Regions from separate parts of the Halobacillus sp. ABR2_026 genome, predicted to be linked through region 1. Evidence: predicted binding sites of a transcription regulator. Region 1 holds the regulator's gene; the other holds the start of a gene.
The links. Region 1 encodes CtsR, which represses protease genes until heat stress. Its sites were predicted from a motif close to ATGGTCAATAAAGGTCAAACA; they were not measured.

Region 1 (3,414 bases):
ATACGGTCTTCCAAATGGATGCTGGATCGAGCCATCAAAGCCTCCCGGGCCTTCCGCTCTTGTTCAATCAGCTGTTTGACGACACTGTGTAGATCCTCAACAATATCCTCCTCCGATTTACCAAGGGTCATCTGATTGGATATTTGATAAATATTACCGAGTGCCTCACTGCCTTCTCCATAAATCCCTCTCACCACCAGCCCAAGCTGGTTGATCGCAGGCGTCATCCGATTGATTTGACTGGTCATGGACAGTGCAGGGAGATGCATCATAACGGAAGCCCTCATGCCGGTACCCACATTAGTCGGGCATGACGTCAAATAGCCTCGCCTCTCATCAAAAGCATAATCCACTTTTTCCTCAAGCCAATCATCCAGTTGACTCGCCTGTTCAAGTGCCTGATCCAGTTGAAAGCCCGGGAAATACAACTGTATGCGGATATGATCTTCCTCATTAATCATGATGGAAACCTGCTCATTTTGTGAAATGAGCGAAGCTGATTTCTCTGCTTTCTCAGCCAGATGCGGGCTGATTAAATGTTTTTCCACCAGGACCCTTTTTTCCACAGGCTGCAAATCTTTCATCTGGATCAGTTCGAAGTCTTCATAATCCCGGAATGATTTCTGTTGAAATTCCTGTTGGAAAAACCTCAGAACTTCTTCCAGAGTTTCCTTAGTTGCAATAATCGGAAAAGGATGTTGTGAAAAATTCCGAGCAAGTCGTATCCGGCTGCTTAGGACAATATCGCTGTCCGGCCCTTCCTGCTTCATCCATGGACTGATTGCTTCATTCATGAATTTCTGTAATGACATTACTCTTCACCATCCTCGCCACGATGCAGCTTGTTTTCTAAAGATCTGATCTTATCTCTAACTTTCGCTGCCTCTTCGAATTCTTCCTGCTCAATTAATTGTCGAAGATTAGTTTTATGTTCTTCCACTTCTCTCTTCAGGTGCAGGTTGCCACCTTCACGCTTCGGAATCTTTCCATCGTGACTTGTGTTTCCGCTGTGAACTCGACGTAAAATCGGGTTTAATCGATCATCGAAAGTTTTATAGCAGGCGGCACACCCAAACTTTCCGATCCTTGCAAACTCTTCGTAGCTCAGCCCGCAGTTCGGACATTTCAGTTTTGGCTTTTGCGTATAAGATTGTGGGTTGTTCCCTTTTAAAGGAGAAGGTCCTTCGGAATGGAACAGACCTGAAAGGAGATCATTCAATGTAAAGTTTTCTTCTCCATAATTCATGTATCCATTGTCTTTCGCACATTGCTCACATACATGGATTTCAGACTTCTGGCCATTGACCACTTGAGTCAGATGGACGGTAGCAGGACGCTTATGACATTCCTGACACTCCATATGAATCTCTCCCTTCTCCATTTAACATTTATATTTAAGAGTAAATAACATGGCTGTCATTATACGCGCGCGTACTTCATCTCGAAGCGGTAAAGAAAAAGCAAGTACATCACGGTCAATGACACTCGCCATCAATTTGCTTTCACGATCCGTGATGATCTCATAGTCTACCAGCCGTTCAAGAATATCTATGGCTTTGGATTGAGATACATGGGGATTGATCAATTCCATCACTTCTTCAATCATCTCTGAACCTTTTCGGTGTTGAATACGGCTGATACGGATATAGCCGCCGCCACCTCTTTTACTTTCCACTATATATCCTTTTTCCACAGTAAATCGCGTTTTAATCACATAATTGATTTGAGAAGGTACACAATCGAATTTTTCAGCTAATTCACTACGCTTGATTTCAATGGCCTGATACCGGTTTTGATCCAAGATCTCCTTCAGGTAGTCTTCAATAACATCAGAGATATTCCTCATGCTCCCTCCCCCTCTTTTGACTTTGACTATCTTTGACTTTAATTTTATTATACTCATTTTCTTTTGTCATGCAACTTGTTTGTTTTAGAAGAATTACATCTTCTATGTTTCCCCGATTCATCATGAAATAAAACAAAAAAGCTGCACAGAGTCATCTGTACAGCTGGTTAGTATTGATGTCCACATTTTTCTACACCATCTATCAAAGATAGACGTTCCAAAAGATGTGACCGATCATATTTTTGACCTTTATTCAATTCGACCACGACCTTTTTTTGTTCTTGATCTAAAGCTACGATGTCGATCTTTCGAACATCCAGCTTCATCTGTTCAAAAACAGTCAGCACATGATTTACAGGGGCATCTTTACTAATCGTCACTTGATATATGTTTCTCCGGTTACCATTGAACTTTTCTTTCTCTATCTTATTTAAAAATACTAAGCTCATGAGTACAAAGATTGTAGTAACCGTTGCCACATCATACATACCAGCACCAACTACGAGCCCAATTCCAGCTACTGTCCAAATCGAAGCGGCGGTGGTCAACCCACGGATGGTCATTCCGTTGACGATAATCGTTCCGGCCCCCAGGAAACCAATTCCGCTAATGACGTACGAAGGAATACGTGCGGGATCGAATCGAACTTGTTCATATTGATCAATAAAGGATTCAAACCCGTATAAAGACAGGAGCATCATCATACATGCCCCAACACCTACAAGAATGTGGGTGCGGAATCCTGCCGAATGGTTTTTGACTTCTCTTTCAAATCCAATGAGGCCGGAAAGAATGAGGGCAAAAAATAACCGAAATACAAATAAAAGGATCTCATCGTGAAAAAAGTAAGACCAGTTCAACCTATCCCTCCTTTCTATATGTCTATGAGAGTTAATATAGAAAAAAACCAGAAGAATAATCTCCTGGTTCTTTGAAATAATGTGGCGGCGTCCTACTCTCACGGGGGTAAACCCGACTACCATCGGCGCTGAAGAGCTTAACTGCTGTGTTCGGCATGGGAACAGGTGTGACCTCTTCGCCTTCACCACCACATCAATATAAAGTTTGAGGTGAACCCTCAAAACTGGATAAGGAAACATCTTTTGAAGAAACGCTTTTCACGAACACTATCATTTCGATAGATAAGTCATCGATCCATTAGTATCCGTCAGCTCCACGTGTCACCACGCTTCCACCTCGGACCTATCAACCTCATCGTCTCTGAGGGATCTTATTTGCTTAAAGCAAAGGGAAATCTCATCTCAAGGGGGGCTTCATGCTTAGATGCTTTCAGCACTTATCCCGACCACACGTAGCTACCCAGCGATGCTCCTGGCGGAACAACTGGTACACCAGCGGTGTGTCCATCCCGGTCCTCTCGTACTAAGGACAGCTCCTTTCAAATTTCCAACGCCCACGACGGATAGGGACCGAACTGTCTCACGACGTTCTGAACCCAGCTCGCGTACCGCTTTAATGGGCGAACAGCCCAACCCTTGGGACCGACTACAGCCCCAGGATGCGATGAGCCGACATCGAGGTGCCAAACCTCCCCGTCGATGTGGACT
Region 2 (3,414 bases), 2.9 Mb from region 1:
TGAAAGAAGCAGATAAAATCACGGAACTCATTAGCAACATCGGGGCGCACCAGGCGCTATTCAAATTTGAAGATGTAAGGATAGTCAGAGACATGAGAAACTCTGTCAACCGGCTTGTGAATTGTGAAACAGCGAACTTGAACAAAACGATCGGAGCCGCTTTTCGTCAAGTTGAAAACATCAAATTCATTAAACGGACGGTTGGTTTGGAAGCGTTGCCTGATAAACTTCAGGAAATTGCTTCTCTAAGACTTCAACACCAGGAAATTTCCTTGAAAGAGCTCGGGGAATACGTATCCGGGGGTTCGATCAGTAAATCAGGAATCAATCACCGCCTGCGTAAAATCGATGAATTTGCTGAAAAAGTAAGAAAAGGTGAAGTAACAGAAAACACAAGAAATTAATGTTTCTTGTCCAGATTCATGCTATAATGAAATACAATTATAAACGCTTTCTTTAAGAGAGCGTTCTTTTTCCTTAGAGTTGAATCCGCTTACAAAATATGAGAATTTCAAAATATAGGAAGAGAGGGGAATGATACGTGATTGAACGAATGGTAAAAATTGAACTGGAAACGGGCTTGCAGGCAAGACCCGCTGCACAATTCGTACAGGAAGCTAATAAATTTACCGCTGACGTTTTCATAGAGAAAGGTGAAAAGAGAGTCAATGCGAAAAGCATCATGGGTTTAATGAGTCTGGCCGTAGGCACAGATGAGGAAATTAAATTGATTGCTGATGGTTCGGATGAGGAACAGGCGGTACAGGTACTTACTGATTTCGTCACCAATGATTAATATTCAAGTATGTGAAAAAATGAACGTTCTCATATGAGGGAACGTTCTCATGCCCATCAAAAAAACCGCTGTGGACCCACAGCGGTTTTTTACGTTTACTTATTTCTCGTTTTTCTCCATAACCTTATCAATCAAACCATATTCAACAGCTTCGTGTGCGGACATGAAGTTGTCGCGGTCCGTGTCACGCTCGATGACTTCCATCGGCTGTCCTGTGCGCTCTGCAAGGATTTTATTGAGCTTCTCACGCATTTTGATGATGCGTTTGGCATGAATTTCAATATCCGATGCCTGACCCTGTGTACCACCAAGGGGCTGGTGAATCATGACTTCACTGTTCGGTAGTGCATAACGTTTTCCTGGTTCTCCGGCGTTCAGTAGGAAAGCTCCCATAGAAGCCGCCATACCTGTACAGATGGTGGATACGTTCGGCTTGATGAACTGCATCGTATCATAGATTGCCATGCCGGCTGTGATCGATCCACCTGGAGAGTTGATGTATAGGGAAATATCCTTTTCCGGATCGTCTGCTGCAAGGAAAAGCAATTGAGCGACGACAGAGTTTGAAATGTTATCATCGATCGGGCTTCCAAGCATGATGATACGGTCTTTAAGTAAGCGGGAGTAAATATCATACGCACGTTCTCCGCGGTTTGTTTGTTCAATGACTGTAGGGACTAAATTCATTTGAAATTCCTCCTTAACATCAAATTAATAATGATGGAATACATTCATCATACCTTTAAGGTCAATAAAGGTCAAACAAAAACAATCGACCTTTTTCCTGTATTTCAGCAGGGGTGTTTTAATATCTAAGTATGAAAAAAGGCTCTACTTTTTCGTTCTATGTGAAGTGTTCCGATTCCTCCTACCATCATACCCTAAAATTGCCCATATAAACGTCCTGAACTAGAATTATCGTATGAAACAGTAGAAGGAAAGTAGAGGTAGAGATCAGTTGAAGAATCATTATCGAGCTCCCCCTCTTGATCATCCTCTGACATGATCTTTGTTTGTTTCATTCGCAGACTCCACATGTCTCCCCCTCTTAAGGATAGAGTTTTTGAACTCTCCCATTTAAACGATTAGCCATAATCTGAGCATCGATCGTACAATGTTCGTTATGAGAAAGTGAGAACGGTATAAAGAGGAAAGGTGAAACTTCAAAGGGGTGTGCGCCAGGCGAGGCCCAAAGAATTTTAGAAGGAGGACGTCCTGTGGCAAGCGAATCTTTGTCTACCCCCTGGAGGTGCGCCTGTTTTTTCGGAACTCAAGGGTGAACAAAGGCAAAGTTTTCTTGAAGATTGAAAAAATGGGTTGTGTTTTTGGAGTATTATCCTTATAATATAATTTGCATGTCGCTTTTGCGCCCGTAGCTCAGTTGGATAGAGCGGTAGATTCCGGTTCTACGTCTGTCGGGGGTTCGAATCCTCTCGGGCGCGCTAATTGGAAGGATCATCCTTATTATGTAAGGATGATCCTTTTTTTTACAGAAAAATCATTATATTAATATCATATACCCCCTCAAAGACCACAGTTACACTTATGTAATTTGAATAAAGATTACACAGAAACCTCACAAGAATTATACGAACGTTTATTTGGGTATATTATCTCGATGTAGTTTCTTTCCTGGTTTTTCTATGTTATGATTTAATAAATAAAGTCAGACTTTTCGCTTTATTTAGAAGAGGGGTATTTATGACAAACTTAATCCGTTACAAAATGTTGTCGACTGAGGAAGTTTCTGAAGACAGGCGGATTCATGTGTTCGACATGCAGGAGCAGCAAAAGTTATCCTTCAATTACGAGTCATTAAAACGCACACCCGAGAATTACGTAGGCGAAGAGTTAGCGGATTTTTTGAATAAACGTAAGATGAAAATCGATAACGGTTTTTACGATAAGAAAGGACACGCCTCGTGAAGCGTGTCTTTTTTTGCTGGTTCTTATAAAGTTTGCTGTTGATATTTATTAACTGGATACGGAACTTTCCTTATAAGGAAGCAATGGTTGAATCGTTTATTTCGAATTTTAGTTGAGCGGAAGGACTCCGGGTAGTCACTCGTTTGCCACGGGAATTCACACGAAGTGGGGGCGATATGAGTACAGGATTTAATCGAACTTCCTCTCTTTAAGTCTCTGCGAACTTCTTCCTTTGGGGCCATACCAAGCACTCTCTTCCTCTTTGGTATCCAATTCTGGCGCCTGGTGACTAGAGAGGTTTCCTTCGCTTCTGAACGATGAAGCAAAACAAACTTTTTCCAAGGGGAATTTGTGAGAATGGATGAAGGTCGGGGGCTTTGATAAACTAGGGGTAGAAATGGATGTAGAGTAAGGGAGGATATGGCATGTCTCTGGTTTTATTGTATGTCAAAGAAAACTGCGGGTTGTGTGAGGAAGTGAAGAATCTTTTAACCTTATTTGACACCCAGGTTGACGTCGTTGATATTGAAAAGGACCCTTTGCTTCTTGAGAAGTATATGCTGGAGGTTCCGGTGTTGAAAATAGGTGAAGAAGAGCTGGATTATCGACAGATCGATTACGTGGAGCTGATGAAGCGTTTACAATGAAAAACGTTGAGTTTTACGCTTGCACCTGGACACCCCCACTGTTAA

Region 2: a site for CtsR is predicted at 1,541-1,561, ahead of clpP (ATP-dependent Clp endopeptidase proteolytic subunit ClpP). Genes of this name have one in related genera too.

Annotation. Positions count from the first base shown of each region.
Region 1 is NZ_JBSWTM010000001.1:65,079-68,492, reverse strand. It holds gene ACXADE_RS00370 (protein arginine kinase) at 1-812, opposite strand, end outside; gene ACXADE_RS00365 (UvrB/UvrC motif-containing protein) at 812-1,360, opposite strand; gene ACXADE_RS00360 (CtsR family transcriptional regulator) at 1,382-1,846, opposite strand; gene ACXADE_RS00355 (MgtC/SapB family protein) at 2,014-2,706, opposite strand; rRNA gene rrf (5S ribosomal RNA) at 2,786-2,899, opposite strand; rRNA gene ACXADE_RS00345 (23S ribosomal RNA) at 2,985-3,414, opposite strand, start outside.
Region 2 is NZ_JBSWTM010000001.1:2,998,981-3,002,394, reverse strand. It holds gene whiA (DNA-binding protein WhiA) at 1-404, shown strand, start outside; gene ACXADE_RS15595 (HPr family phosphocarrier protein) at 542-796, shown strand; gene clpP (ATP-dependent Clp endopeptidase proteolytic subunit ClpP) at 896-1,483, opposite strand; tRNA gene ACXADE_RS15585 (tRNA-Arg) at 2,163-2,238, shown strand; gene ACXADE_RS15580 (hypothetical protein) at 2,498-2,722, shown strand; gene ACXADE_RS15575 (glutaredoxin family protein) at 3,148-3,369, shown strand.